2 regions of the Megasphaera intestinihominis genome follow, and region 1 is predicted to be linked to the other one. Evidence: riboswitches for the same ligand, from Rfam matches in the RefSeq annotation. Region 1 holds a riboswitch; the other holds the start of a gene.
What was found. A riboswitch is a leader RNA that binds a small molecule or an ion and turns the genes downstream of it on or off. The one in region 1 is predicted to bind cobalamin.

Region 1 (7,620 bases):
GACGGTCAGCTCTCTGGGACTGGAAGAACTCGGCTATCGCACGGCCTTCTATGCGACAACGAAATTCTTCTTCTACTTGACCATCGGCTTTGAATTCCTCCTTCCTCACGAAGTCTTCGACCACATCAGCGAAACCGTATCGCCGGAACAGGCCTTTGCCATCCAGCGCCTCTGCGTCACGTGGGAAGAAATCCTCAATGCTTCGGAAATCACCTTCATCATGCCGACGACATCGCTCCTGCGCTACGTCGAATCGGGCTACATCTACCTGACCGACATCGAATACCGCTTGACTGCGGAAGAACGGAAAGCGCATATCAAGAGTATCTTTGAAGGCCTGGAAAAGAATCCCAACTTAACGACTGGCGTCCTCTTGCCGACCGTCAGCGACGGCATGTACACGGGCAAGGACTTGTCCTTCTATTCCAACTACAAGACAGGCTTCCTGAAAAAGAACAAGCGGAATATCCACAACGACGCCGATTCGTTCTACGTCATCAGCAGCAACCGTCTCCACTCCATCCTGCTCAATGCCTTCCAGAACATGAAGAATCAGCCGTCATACCGCCAGTATGATTTAGAAGCCTTAAAGAAAAAATACGAAACGTATAAACCGCTCATCGAAAGGACCTTGTCCTTGTCGAAGTAAAAAAAGAGGCTGTCGCATTAAGACAGCCTCTTTTTCTGTAGGGGCGCCCACGTGGGGCGCCCGCCCATGCAAATCGGCTACAGGCATCATAACATATACCTGACGGGCTCGCCACGTGCGAGCCCCTACAATCAAAAAAAGAAGCTTGTCGCAAATGCGACAAGCCCTTTTTTTACAGTCCGCAACTCACAGCGTAGTCCGCGGCTGTGTCAAAACCTCTCAGGCCGCCTTCGGCGGCCTGCTCCCCTATCAGGGGAGCTTTTCTGCAAACTACAAACTCTGTACTACAAACTATTATTTGTTCATTTCTTCTTTCATCTTTTTCAAACCCATGGGTTTATCTTCAAAGAGGAAGGCCGGCATGACTTTGACTTCGTCGATGATCGGCGTGAAGCCCATCTGGTCGAGGACGTCTTTCTGGAGGTCGATGCCCGGGGCGATTTCGGTCAGGTGGACACCGTCTTCTTTCATTTCGAATACGGCACGTTCTGTGATGTAGAGGACATGCTGTTTATGTTTACGGGCATAGTTGCCGCTGAAGGTGATGTGACCGACTTCGGGAACGAATTTCTTGACTTTCCCTTCCTGCAGGATGTGCAGTTCACCGTCTTTGATTTCTTCGCGGAGTTTCCCTGTCGTAAAGGTCCCGCAGAAGACGACGTTCTTCGTATTCTGGGTGATGTTGACGAAGCCGCCGCAGCCGGCAATGCGCGTACCGAATTTGGATACGTTGATATTGCCTTCTTTATCGCATTCGGCCAGGCCCAGGCAGGTCAGGTCCAGGCCGCCGCCATCGTAGAAGTCGAACTGTGTAGCCTGGTCCATGTAGGCTTCGGCATTGACAGAAGCCCCGAAGCGGACGCCGCCGAGAGGTACGCCGCCGATGGCCCCGGCTTCGACAGTCATGGTCAAGCTGTCGCCGATGCCTTCTTCGTTGGCTACGGACGAGACGAGTTCCGGAATACCGATGCCCAGGTTGATGACGGCTTCACTGCTCATATTGAGAAGCAACAGGGCTGCCCGGCGGGCAATGACTTTCTTGGCATTGAGCGGAGCCGGATCCAGGGCTTTGACGGGAATCGTCGTTTCGCCCGTCAGGGACGGGTCATATTCGCAGTCGAAGGACTGCTGCCGTTTCGTTTCGTCATCGACCTGAACGACGTAGTCGACGTAGATGCCCGGTACTTTGACCAGTTTCGGGTCGAGCGTGCCGCCTTTGACGATTTTTTCGACCTGGACGACGACGATACCGCCGCTGTTATGGACGGCCTGTGCCAGCGGCGTGGCATCGAAAGGCGATACTTCCTTGGTCAGGACGACGTTGCCCCATTCATCGGCATAAGTCCCGCGGATGAAACCGATATTCATATCCATGCGCGGATAGAAGAGCTGGTCATGGCCTTCGATGTTGATGACTTTGACGAAGTCTTCTTTGGTGACGTCATTGAGACGGCCGCCGCTGATGCGGGGGTCCGCAAAGGTATCGAGGCCGACGTGGGTAATCGTGCCTAAGCGATGAGCTGCGACGTCACGGAAATACTGGGACAGCGTGCCCTGGGGCAGGTTGTAGGCCTGGATCTTATTTTCATTGACTAATTTCTGCAGGGCCGTAACGGCGTTCCAGTGGCCGAGGATGGCTTTTTTCAACATCCCTTCGTGGGCGAAGTGGTCGCCGCCGCGGCCATCCGTATTCCCCTGGGAAGCGGCATAGATGAGCGTCAAATCTCTCGGCGAACCCGTATTGAGGAAGCGTTCTTCCAGGGCGCTGGTCAGCGCTTCCGGCTGTCCGGAACCGACGAAACCATTGGTCGTGACGACGTCACCGTCTTTGACGAGCTGAGCTGCTTCTTGAGCTGTAATTATTTTCACTTGTTTCATGTCTTCCATCTCCTATTTCTTCACGTTTGTTATATGCATTTCGTGAATTCATTATACAAAGGAAGCATATGGAATGATAGACGAAAAGGATGGACTAAATTGGTAGGAAAAAATTCCATGAAGTCAAATTACTGGGCTTCCAGGGCATTCCAGGCTTCATCAGCTCGTTCGACGAACATCTGGCGAACCGCTTCATTTTCTCCCAGGCCATGGATATAGGTCGTAACCGTGAAGCCTTCTTTTTCCAGGATACTCTTATGGGAATCGGCATCGGCACCGGCCATGTCGTTATTGGCATGGTCGCCGGCGACCATCATCATGGGCATGAGGATGACGTGCTTGATGCCCTTGGCTTTCAGCTGGGGAATGACTGTATCCAGATGGGGCCAGCCTTCGACAGAGTAGATGTAGACATTGCCCAGATCAGCTGCATCGAGGCGGTTCTGGACGACGGAGTAATAAGCATTGGCCGGATGCGGCGTGCCATGGGCCATGACCAGGATGGCGTCTTTCTTGCCAATTTTCGGGAACTGTGTCGAGAAGGCTTTGACGAATTCAGCGATGTCGTCGCGCTGGTCTTCCTGTCCCATCCAATACATGAGCGGCGTGCCGAGGGTCAATTTCTTGAAATCATGTTTGTAGAGGTCGAAAATAGCCGTATCATAAGCATATTCCATACCCGGGATGATGTCCAGGGAGGTAATGGCCACGCGCGTATAGCCTTCTTTTTTCAGCTGGGCCATGGCCTGTTCCGGCGTCGGTACGGTCACGCCTTCTTTAGCCTTGATGCGGTCGACGATGATATGCGACGTGAAGGCGACGACGACTTTCTGATCCGGATGGGCCGCCTTGATAGCCGATACAGTCTGGTCGATGGTCTTCTGGCGGCTGTCCTTATAGGTCGTGCCGAAGCTCAATACCAGGATGGCGTCTTTATTGGCTTCGTTCTGCATGTCCGGGTTGTTGTACGTGCGGACCCCGATTTCCGCGGCCTTTTTCAAAGCCGGCGTAGCGTCCTTGACTTCCGGGTTCAGCGTATAGCCGGCAGCAAAAGAGGGCGCCGAAAAAGCACCAAACGACGTCAGGGCCAAAGATAAAATCAGCGCGGTCTTTAATTTTTTGTGGAACATAATCATCTCTCCTTTGATAAAAAATATAAAAAAAGAGGCTGTCACATGATGGCATAAGCCTTCATGCGACAGTCCCTTACATACGAGTCCTTCACGGCCAGCAGCTCATAAAAAGCGGCTCGCCGTAAAAATCGCCATCCCCATCGCTCGCAGGTCAACCGGTGATCCTAATCAGGCAGTTCTTCTGGCTCGGATTCATGGCCATGGCTGCGCCTTCCCATACGCGGACGTACAGTGACATCATTGCAGCCTGGCTCCTCCTTACAGCGGCGGGACCGCGCCGGTTTTGCACCGGACTTCTCTATTGAGCTTACGCACCTGATTGCACTATGGAATTGTATGAATCCTTACAGGACTAACGTCGGGGCGACATACGTACGGGCCAGTAATTCCTGATTCAGGGCATAGAGGCCTTTGGCATCGCTGCCGAACATCTTGTATTTCTTGATCAAATCGTCGGCATTCTTTTCTTCTTCGCCCTGTTCCTTGACGAACCAGTCGAAGCACTGCATGGTCCGGTAATCGTGGACTTTATCGGCAGCCTGATAAATCTTGTTGATCAGCGACGTGACATACTGTTCATGAGCCAAGCCAGCTTTGAGGACCGCTTTGATGCTGTCAAAGTCGTTCTGCGGTTCGGCGATGGCCGAGAAGGTAACGCGTTCGCCGTTGTTATGCAGATATGTCCGCATGAGCATCGCGTGATCCCGTTCTTCCTGGGCCTGGACATCATACCAGTTGGCAAAGCCGTCGAGGCCATTGTCATAGAAATAGTTGGCAAAAGCTAAATACAAATATTCCGAATAGAATTCCTGATTGATCTGGGTATTGATTAATTCTTTTACTTTTGCATCGAGCATAACGGTACCTCCTTGAGATATGTCTCAAAACGTGTACAGAACTTCATCGGTTTTCTTGAACCGTCCTTATTATATCACATTTGACCCTATCAGGAATACTTCTTATTTGACTTTTTGCTCATCAATGGCATTCTTGATGCTCTTCAAGTCCTTGATATCGACTTCTTTCAGGAGCTGGCGGAACCGGGCCAGCTGTTTTTCGACTTCCGGTGACAATTTCGGGAATTTCGGGTTAATGGCCTTGAGTTCCTTGAGGACGATCTGGGCGACGACATAGCGCGTATACCACTTGTCATCAGCCGGGACGATGTACCAGGGAGCGTACTTCGTCGACGTGGCCGATAAGACTTCGCCGTAGACTTTCTGATAGCGGTTCCAATATTGCCGTTCCTCGATGTCAGACATGTCGAACTTCCAATTCTTCTGCTGAGTCAGGATGCGGTCGATGAGGCGTTTCTTCTGTTCATCTTTCGATAAATGGAGGAAGATCTTGACCATAGGGAAGCCATTTTCCGACAAGTACCGTTCCCAGTCGCATATCTGGCGGTAGCGCGTTTCCCAGATATCCTTGCGTACCAGTTTTTCCGGCATACCGTCGCTTTTGATGAGGTTGTGGATGCGGGCGACGACGACTTCTTCATAGTGCGAGCGGTTGAAGATGCCGATTTCACCCCGGCCGGGCAGGGCTTTATTGATGCGCCACATATAGTCGTGATCCAGTTCTTCCGAGCTCGGTTTCTTGAAGCTGTGCACTTTGACGCCAGCCGGATTGAGGTGGGCAAAGACGTGTTTGACCGTACCGTCTTTCCCGGCCGCATCCATGGCCTGCAGGACGATGATCAGGCCGTAGTGATTGTCGGCACAGAGCTTTTCCTGTAAATCCTGCATTTCGGAAATCGTCTGGTCCAGCAGTTCGCCTTTGACCTTCTTCTTGTCGATGTCCACATCGCAGGTCGTCGACCACTGGGTCAAATCGATTTTTTTGCCTTCTTCCGCTAAATATCGGGAAATATCCATAGTAAAAACTCCTTTCTCTATCTATAGTGCTTCTCACAAGACTGGCTGTGGGCCGCCTTTTCCCCAGCGGCTCCGCTTCCCGTTTTTATAGTTGATGTTGATGGACCCTATCTTGACTTTGCCATTGACAATGGAAAAAGCGTCCGTCGATACGTCACCAAAGAACATGGAAATGACGACGTCCCGGAAGTTCAAGATCTTGCCATCCTGAGCGAAAGAGCCGGAAATGCCCCGGAAGGGCAGCTGGTGATAGCGTCCCGGGCCGGACTGGAAATCACCGTAAATCGCCTTGGTGCCGGTCGTTTTATTTTCTTCCATGTGCAGATTCAAGTCGACGTTGCAGCGCAGGAAGAGGTCATGGGCCGCAATGCCGCCTTTGAGCTGGGAGCCGGTCATGTCCGCCGTATACGATTTATCGTCCAGGTTTACCTGTCCATGACCTTTCATGGAGCCGCCGAAGACGCCGGCCGTGACTTCGTTTATATCGAGCAGGCCCTGTTCATAATGGACCTGTCCTACGACATCCGTAAAGACCAGGGCCGTAATATCCAGACGGTCCATCTTCAAAGTGCCGTCGATGACCGGGGCATATAAAGGGCCGCGGATGTCGGCCGAAACTGTCGCCGGGTCGTCGATATCCAGGCCGGCCCCGAGAGAACGGGGATTGCAGTCGCTCAGCAAGAGCGACAGGTTATACTGCGGTGTTTCTTCTTTGAAATCCAGGCTGCCGCGGATGCGCAGGGACTTGGCATCGATCATGCCGGAAAAGTGACCGGCCCGCAAGTCGATTTTCGTCTTGCCTTTAGTATGGATGGCCGAAGAGAACTCGACATCGCCGATCTTGAAATAACGGCCTGGCGCTTCAGCTTCGATGACGCTCTGATGCAGGGCGACGTGGCAGTTAAAGGGGCGGTTGCTCTTAGGCCCTGTGACCTTGACCAAATCCTTCGGGCCGCTGCTGTGATGGTCACTGGCCTTCTTGATATGCTGTAACTCCATTTTATCATTAAAGATCAAATGAATATAGGCATTATTCAAAGTCACGTCTTCGACAGTCTGCGTACCGATATGACCGGTCAGGACATCGCTCAGTTTGACCGTAAACTGGCCTTCCGGTATCTGGACCAGCGTATCCCCATCTTCATCGTGCCATACCAGGCCCTCAAAGGACACGGTTCCGCCTGGCGTCGCCGTCAGGCGTTCCACCGTGACCGTACCGGGAAAGAGCTGGCGTTCTGCGACGACTTGGTTGAAGATATCCGCCGCTTTGTAGCTCATGTAGAAACAGAGTCCGTAAAGAACGGCGGCGGCGATCAAGGTAATCGCCCCCATGCGTTTCAGTTTTCGTTTATGTCGGACATACCATTTATTCCACATGTTCTCCCGTCTTCTTTGCACTCATATCACTGATTTTCCAGGTGTTCCCGTCTTTTACCATCGTCACCTGACCGTTGAAATACTGGACTTTGACCTTGGCACTGCCTGGGATACGGTCCCGCGCTTTCAAGGTGAAGGAAAAGGTCGTCTTATCGCTTCCGGAAGCGATTTTGCGGAGATTGGAAACGTCGCTGGACAAGGTGTTGGCGTAGCCCGGCGCGTAACCATCATAGCCGCCGACAGAATTCTGGAATTCCCCAGTCAGCATCTGGAAGGCATCTTGCAGGTCGTGATTGGAAATGGCCTTATGGTAAGCCAGGAAAGCCTGCTTCGCGCCATCTGTCTTTTCATCGGCCAGGCGGACGCTGATATATTCGACGGTCTGGCTGTTCTTGCTGACGGCAAAGCGCAGGATTCCCTGTTTCCCGTCATCGGTCTTAAAGGTATATTCATAATGAATCTGGGCACCGTATTCCGAGGCCTGGTAATCGTCACCATAGGCATTGACGACGTCATCCAAAGAGCTGCCCTGATGGATGCCCCGCTTGCTCTGAGCTGCCGGCGAGGAGGATGTCAGCATGATGACTTTATCGTCTTTGACGACGACATCCATATCGGTAAACTTATGATGAACGGCACCGTCTTTACTATCCGACGTGCTGAGTTCCCGGCCCAGGCCGTCTTTAGCTTCATCCCAGCTTTGGTCCAG
Region 2 (7,620 bases), on a different contig from region 1:
GTCAGGTCCTGGTCCAGCCGCAAGGATAAGGACTTCCTGGCAATATCGCCGCGGGAATGGTCCGTATTGGCTCCGTGAGGAAAGGCATAGTATGCCCGCTGCTCCAGGTCGCCGCTGACGAGCCAGCTCGTCGCGCCAGCCCGGCCGCTGTGGGTCAGGGTATAGCCGTGCATCCCCCAGGAACCGGTGTAGGCATAGAGGGAAGATTCGCGGCGGTCCCCCTTCTTGGTAACGATATTGATGACGCCGCCGACAGCGCCGCTGCCGTAGCGCACGGAGCCGCTGTCCTTAGTGACTTCGATGTGGTCGATAGCCCCGACACCGGGCAGGCTGGTCAAATCGACGCTGCCCCGGCCATAGCCGGAGCCCTGGGCATTGGCCAGACTCTGACCGTCGACGAGGATCAGGACCCGGTCGTCACCATTGAGCTTGACATAAGAAGAGATGCCAGGCACCATTTCATTGACGGTCACGCCGGTGACGCACTGCAAGGCCTGCTGGACCGTCGTATCGTGATGGCTTTCCATATCCTTGGCCGTAATGACTGTCGTGTTGGACTGATTGGGTGGGATGGTTGGTGTAGGTGGTTGCATCTTTGCTTCCGATAACTTTACAGGTAGTTTTTCCCGAATGGCATCGAGGACGTCGGCGACGGCATCGGGTACGTGCAGATTCCCGGCCGGCGCGGCGGCCTCATCCTTTCCCGGCCCGGCAGCCCAGCCGCGGCCGCCGGCTGCTGAACCCGTATGGCCGCTGAGACGTTCTGTCCCAGCCTGGGCCGACGGCTGGGAGCCCTTTGCCGCACCCTTTACAGAGGGCTCCCCTTTGCCGCTTTCCGTCTTGGCTGCATAAGTCATCCCGTCGGCACCGGCTTCATCCGGATCAGGCGACGCAACATCGGAGGCTGCCACAGCCCTGTCCGAAGATTCCGGGGATTCCGGTCCTTCCGGTCCCCTATCACGGCCATCCGGCTGAGAAACACGGCCCTCATCCGTATCGGTGCCAGCCGCGTCGTGACCGCCGGCACCGGCCAGGTCGTCGGCGTTATAGACCATGACGCCGGTTACGCCGTCCTGGCGGGTGTAATGATGGATCAGCGTGAAAAAACCGCCAGCTGCCAGGGCCAGATAGACGGCGACGTGGAGCGATACGGAAACGCCGGCAGCGACGCGGCCCCGTCGTTTTTCCCAGGGCTTCATGGCTGGCCTCCCTTGTCGGCGGCCAGGCCGATGTGGGCGATACCGGCCCGCTTGAAGGCATCGAGGACGTCGGCGACCTGACCGTAATCGAGGCCCCGGTCGGCGCAGAGGACGACGCTGAAAGCGCTGTCCTGACGCTGCTGGTCCCGAGCCGAAGCCAGGAGCTCATCGGCCTTGACGGGCTGTCCGTTGAGCCACAGGGACCCATCGGCCTTCAAGGTCACGACGTACTGGGCCGACGGCTGGGCCTGGGCGGCCGAAGCCCGCGGCAGCTGGACGCCGAGGCTGTGCAAATCGACCATGGACAAGGAGGTCATCATGAAGAAGACCAGCAAAAAGAACATGATGTCGATCATGGGGATGATCATAATCGACGGCCGTTCAAAATCGCGAATATTACGGAGGCGCATGGTCACTGCCCCGCTTTCACAGGCATCGTTTCCAATGCGAAAAAACACATTTCCATATCCGTAATGATGCGGTCCAGGCGCTGGGTGAAATAAGAATGGACGGCCAGGGCCAGGATGGCGACGCAGAGGCCGAAAGCCGTGGCGATGAGCGCTTCGCCGACGCCGCCGGTAATGGCCACGGCCTGGCCGGACTGGACATTGAGGATGCTGAAAGAGCGGATCATGCCGCTGATCGTCCCCAAGAGGCCCAGGAGCGGCGCCATGGTGACGATGACGCTCAGATAGTAGAGACGGCGGCGCAGTTTGGCCACGAAGATGCCCGACTGCATTTCGACGAAGGCCTTGACGTCAGGACCTGCCTGATGCTGAAAGACATCCTGCAAAATGAGGGGCAGGCCGCCGCGGCCGTCCATGGCCAAGCGCTGGGCCTGGTCGTAGCGCCGCAGCTTCATCTGCGTGTAGAATTGTTCGGCAAAGGCTTTCCCGGCGTCCATGTCTCCATAGAAAATCGCCCGTTCGATGCCAATGTAGCCGACGAAGAGAGAACAGGCCAGGAGCAGGTACATGACCGGCCCGCCTGCCTGAAATAACTGAAAACCCTGTAAAATCGCTTCCAAAATACCCTCCTGTCCGGCCTGCTGACGTGTCGAATGAAGGTACAAAATCAAAAGGAGCCGTCTTGTAGCGACAGCTCCCTTACGTGTCTTTTTTACAATCTCCTTCCCATCGCTCGCAGGTCTATCGGTGATTATCCGTCAGGCAGTTCTTCTGGCTTGGCTTCCTGGCCATGGCTGCGCCTTCCCATACTTCGTACAGTGACATCGTTGCAGCCTGGCTCCACCCTACAGCGGCGGGACCGCGCCGGCATTGGACCGGCTTCTCTATTGAGTCTATGACACCTGACCTATTTCAAACTTACAAACATAACTATATCATGCCCAGCGCCAGACTGTCAATGAAGGGCTGCCCCGGCCTTTCCGTCCGGTGAGACCTCGACAGTGACGACGCTGCCCCCTTCGCCCCGTTCCCAGCGGAGGATCTGGCAGGTCCCCAGGGGACAGGCAGCGGGCCAGTCGTTGAGCCAGGCCAGGAGGTCGGCAAAGGTCCCGGTCAGGACCAGCGTCTGCCGACTCCCTTCGCGGACGGACTGCTGCCACGACAAGAGCTGGACGTTCCGGGCCGCCAGGGAGGCCGCCACATCAGGGCCGGCATCAGGCTTTGCTGCCTCCCGCTTCTCCTGGGGCCGGGCCCGATGGGCATACGGGGCCAGCTGACGGTGGACGCCCTGCCAGCCCTGCCAGGTGTGATACGATGAGATGGCAAAGCAGGCGGCTATGGCAACCAGCACGGCGAGGACGGGAAAGGCCCGCTGCCAGTCAGCCCTTCTTCGCCAGGCCTTCATGACGGCTCACCTCCAGGGAAAAAGGGATCCCCTCGCCCCGGTCGGGCTGCATCTTGGCCACGGCGGCCTGGCCCATGCCCTGCTGCTGCAAGGTCCGCTGCCACTGCTGAGGCCGGTCCGCAGCGGACGCCCGGCCTTGGATGACGACCCGGCCGGCCTGACTGCTCACGGTTTCCACGACGAGCCCGTCGGGTTTGGACGAAGCCAGGGCCACCATCAGGTACGGCGTCAGCAGCGGGCCGTCGGACGGCCCTTTCTTGGCGCGGTCGGCCAGGGCCTGGCTGCGCCGGATGGCATCATTGCGCTGCTGTATCTGCTGCTGCACGGGATAGAGATAGTCTGTATAATAGGCCTTTTCCCGTTGGATCTGATACTGAAAAAAGAGGCCTGCCCCGGCACAGACAGCCAGCATCAGCCCCAGGGCCAGACAGGCCGGCCGCTGCCAGCGGCGATGGTCCTGGCGGTAGCTGGCCGGTACGAGGTTGCATTTCATGATTCTCCCTCCTTACAAGAAAGCCAGCATGGCCGTAGGCTGGGACACGTGGTAAGCATCCATCAGGCGGCGCACGGCTTCGCTCGGCCCGGCAGGCTGCCATTCCGTCTCGTCTGCCCCATCCGGGAGCCAGCGGAAGACCGGCCCATCAGCCGTCGGCACAGCCGCCTGTACGTCATAGGCCAGGGGCAGGCCGTCGCGCAGGCGGACGCGGTGCTGCTGGCCATCGGGGGCTTCCTGAAAGGCCAGGGTCCCCGTACCGGTTGGCCAAAGGCGCCCCAAAAAAGCAGGCAGCAAGTCGATGGACTGGACGACGGCTCCGGCAGCGCCGGCAGCCCGACAGATAGCGGCGACACATTCGGCCGGATAGGCGCCGACCGTCCAGTCACCGCTCCCGTCACCGCCTTTCGACGGACAAGCCGCCTCGAAGTCATAAGGCCGCCCTTCTTCACTGACCAGGCCGGCACCGGCGATGAGGGCATCGGCTTCCTGCCGGTCTGTCGTCCCCAGGGACAGGCGCTTCCAAAGGACGCTCGGCCCGCCGATGAGGACGCGCAGGCGCCAGCCAGCCAGGCCATAGCGCTGCAGGAGTTCTGGCAGACAGGACTGGACGCCCCCTTCCTGGCCCATCCAGTCCGGGTCCCGCTTGGTTTCATAGTCGCGATGACCCTGGCGGAAGGCCACGCGTCCATACCAGGTCCGTTTCGTCTTCAAAAGATGGACAGACTGTCCATTCAGCCATAAACAGGCATTTTGTTGCCACCACATAAGCTCACCTCTCTACTAATTGACATACTGTACGAAATGCAGCACGGTCCGGCCCTGTTCATCGGCCGTCACGGCAAAGTGCAGGCCGCACGTCTGCTGGACGCCCGTTCCCGGCGCAGCGGCCCGGGCCTGCAGATAGCCGCCCGGCGTCTGACCGGCCGGCTGATACTGGCAGCGGACGGTCAGGATGTCCCCAGGGCCAGCCAGCCCTTCTGCCCGGGGCACGGCCATGGCCTGGCCCGCCAGAAAAGCGTCCGGGTCCTGCCGCAGCTGGTTCCAGCCCTCACAGAGGGCGCTTTCGGCCAAATAGGTCAGCCGCACGGTCTCTTCATAGGTCCGGGCCATCTGGAAGTGCTGCCACGCCAGGGTCGCCGCCGTCAGGGCCAGGCTCAGGGTCAGTACGGCGACGGTCACGATAGAAAAAGAAAAGAAGCCATTGCGTCGTTTCATGATTCACCTTCATTCTGGGGACACACGGCAAACTGCACGGGCCGGGACAGGCCGCTCCGCCGTTCTTTTAGGAGAAAGGCGACTTGTACGGCCTGGCCGGTCCGGGAGAAAAAGGGCCGACCGTCCAGGGGCTGGATGACCAGGGCCCGGCCCTGGACGGTGCTGCCGCCGCCTGTCAGGGGCTGATAGTTGCCATCGCTGAGGCGGACATACAGGCCTTGATGGCGGACGGCAAAGCCCTTCACGGCGCCCTTGGCCGTGCGGAAGCGGACCTCCTGAGGACGGACTTCAACGTCCCGGCCATAGCGCAGGGCCTGGAACAGCGTTTCTTCTACGCTGACGTGCTGCCGCAGCAGGCCTTCTTCAATCTGGCAGCGCCAATCCAGGCGGGCCGTCTGTCCCGCCAGAGGCAGCAAAGCCGTCAGAGTCAGGGCCGACAGGCTCAAGGCCAGGAGTACGTCCAAGAGGATCCAGCCGTTTTTCTTCGGTCCCTGCCGGCACCAGAAGCCGGCAGGAAACATGGGGGCCATGGTCATCACCTGCCTCTACCTGCCAAAGGACATAGCCCTCGCCGAGAGCCGTCTGCGCATGCGTCACCTCATAGGTCCGGCCCTGGATGACGACGCGGTCTGATGGCGGACAGCCGCTCTTCCAGCCTTCCATGACCTGCCGGCAGACCATGGCTGCCAGCTGCCGCTGTCTGGCCTGGTCATGCAGTCTGACGGCCTGGAGGGAAAGGCCCAGGGCCGCCGTGAACAAGCAGGCTCCGAGGAGCAGGCCCGCCAGGCCGTCGGTCAGGAAAAAGAAGCCATTGGCCTCAGGCGATACGGATGCGCCCGGTCTGCGCCGCCACGACGATAGAACGCGTATAGGCCCCATCGGGCGAAGTAATGACCACAGCCATCGTATGCTGCGGACGACCATCGACAGCAAAGTGTACATCTCCTTTCGTTACCTGCAGGCCCGGCGGATAGGGCCGTTCTTTGACCCGGATGTAGCCTTCCTGGAGGACGTAGCGCTTTTCTTCCAGGACCAGTTTCCAGCGGCCGTTGCTCTGGTTGTTGCCGACACAGCGCTGGCGGACCTGCTGCATATCCAGGGCCATTTCCCGCGCCAGGCCATCGACGGCCTGGTGGCTGCGGCTGCGCTGACCGGCAGTGAGTCCCAGGCCCAGATACAAGAGCAGCAGGCCCAGGGCCAGCATCAGGCCGGTCAGGCTGATAAAGCCGTTCCGCCTCACCATAGCCAGCCTCCGGGCCAGGCGCGCTGGAGTGGTTCCTGGGCCAGCCACCAGCCGGCCAGGAGGAACGGGCCGAAGGGAATGATCGTCTTCCCTGTGCGGAAACGGTAGAACAAGGCCACGAGCGCGGCCAGGCCAAAAGAAGTGACTGCCATGGTCCAGGCCCCCCAGCCCGGGCAGCCCGGCGCCAGGGCCAGGGCCAGCTTGATGTCGCCGCTGCCGATGGAACCGGGCCAGAGACCATAGAGGAGCAGGAAGAGGGCGGCGACGCCCAGGGAAACGGGCCAAAAGGGCCGGACCAGACCGGCATAACTGGCGGCGCCGTTGCCCACAGCCAGGGCCAGGACGGGCGCGTCGGCAATCCAGCAGCGCCGGATATCGGTATAGCAAATCCAGGCCGTACAGCCGGCTGCCGCAGCGTACCAGAGAGATACAACAGACCCTCCCATCCTATCAGGCCTCCCCTTCCTGGGGCGATGCCGCATCGGACGAGAAATGCTTGTTGTTATAATCGGCGGAAACGACGCCATCAGCTATCTGGTATTCCCCCTTGTCCGGCGTGAGCGGTTTGAATTGCAGATACTGTTTGCCGTCGCTGCCTTGGGTCACTAAATCGTCGACACTGGCCGGGAAGACGCCGTGGTCGATTTCATAGAGGGCGGCGGCATTGCTGATTGTCCGGATATCGGCCTGTACTTTGGCTTCCTGGGCCGTCTTGGTGGCCGATGAGAAACGGGGTACGGCAAAGGAGGCGAAAATCAGGATGAGGGACACACAAATCAACATTTCTAACAGGGAAAAACCATTGCGAGTCTGCATACGAAAAAACTCCTTTCATCAGGTCACGATACTGGATGCCATGTCCAGTAACGGTAAGAGGAAACAAAGAATCAAGACGCCCATCAAGGCGCCGGTCAACAAGAGGACAACAGGCCCGAGCCAGCGCCGTATCCGGCCGGCCAGCAGCTGGAGACGGCTGCCGTAGTAGACGGCAATCGACGCCAGGGCTTCGTCATAGGTCCCGGTCATTTCCCCGACGGCCAGCATGGTCTCGACATAGGGCGTCCCGAAGCGGCCGGCGTGGACGGCCTGGCTGAAGGCACAGCCCCGTTCCAGCAGCAGCCGGGCCTGCCATACGTACTGGCGGAAGAGGCATGACGGCACGACGGCGGCCGCTTCGGACAGGCAGTCCAGCAAGGGGATGCCGCCGGCCAGCTGGACGGCCAGGATCTGGCTGAAGCGCTGCCAGGCCCAGATGAGGAACCACGACGCCATGCCGGGAAGGCGGATGATCTGCCGTTCCAGCCTCAGCCGCCACGCGTCCCGCTGCCAGGCCCAGCGCAGGACAATCAGGGCGCAGCACAATACGCCCAGGCCATAGATGCCGTACTGCCGCAGACCGTCGAAAAGGGCCAGCACGTACTGCGTCCCTTTAGGCAGAGGCACGGCCATCTGGACCATCATGTCCGTAAAGACGGGAATGATGAACAGGCACGCGCCTGCCGTCAGGGCTGCCAGGCAGACCAGGAGGAAGGCCGGATAAGCCACGGCCTGGACCAGGAGGCGCCGCTCCCTGCCCTTCCTTTCATAGAAATCGGCCAGGACCTGGCAGAGTCCTTCGAGATTCCCCGTCTGTTCGCCGGCCCGGATGATACGGC

Region 2: another riboswitch for cobalamin. It lies ahead of WMO23_RS06025 (MotA/TolQ/ExbB proton channel family protein); the one in region 1 lies ahead of WMO23_RS01545 (sirohydrochlorin cobaltochelatase).

What each region holds. Positions count from the first base shown of each region.
Region 1 is NZ_JBBMEU010000004.1:58,529-66,148, reverse strand. It holds gene WMO23_RS01555 (hypothetical protein) at 1-649, shown strand, start outside; gene WMO23_RS01550 (acyl CoA:acetate/3-ketoacid CoA transferase) at 944-2,527, opposite strand; gene WMO23_RS01545 (sirohydrochlorin cobaltochelatase) at 2,656-3,657, opposite strand; cobalamin riboswitch at 3,815-3,994, opposite strand; gene WMO23_RS01540 (ferritin) at 4,005-4,517, opposite strand; gene WMO23_RS01535 (polyphosphate kinase 2 family protein) at 4,620-5,534, opposite strand; gene WMO23_RS01530 (AsmA family protein) at 5,568-6,911, opposite strand; gene WMO23_RS01525 (zinc-ribbon domain-containing protein) at 6,901-7,620, opposite strand, start outside.
Region 2 is NZ_JBBMEU010000028.1:4,520-12,139, reverse strand. It holds gene WMO23_RS06035 (TonB-dependent receptor plug domain-containing protein) at 1-1,199, opposite strand, end outside; gene WMO23_RS06030 (ExbD/TolR family protein) at 1,196-1,609, opposite strand; gene WMO23_RS06025 (MotA/TolQ/ExbB proton channel family protein) at 1,612-2,226, opposite strand; cobalamin riboswitch at 2,351-2,527, opposite strand; gene WMO23_RS06020 (hypothetical protein) at 2,562-3,011, opposite strand; gene WMO23_RS06015 (PilN domain-containing protein) at 2,986-3,504, opposite strand; gene WMO23_RS06010 (hypothetical protein) at 3,517-4,272, opposite strand; gene WMO23_RS06005 (hypothetical protein) at 4,288-4,722, opposite strand; gene WMO23_RS06000 (hypothetical protein) at 4,719-5,186, opposite strand; gene WMO23_RS05995 (hypothetical protein) at 5,086-5,601, opposite strand; gene WMO23_RS05990 (hypothetical protein) at 5,540-5,965, opposite strand; gene WMO23_RS05985 (prepilin peptidase) at 5,959-6,411, opposite strand; gene WMO23_RS05980 (competence type IV pilus major pilin ComGC) at 6,416-6,781, opposite strand; gene WMO23_RS05975 (type II secretion system F family protein) at 6,800-7,620, opposite strand, start outside.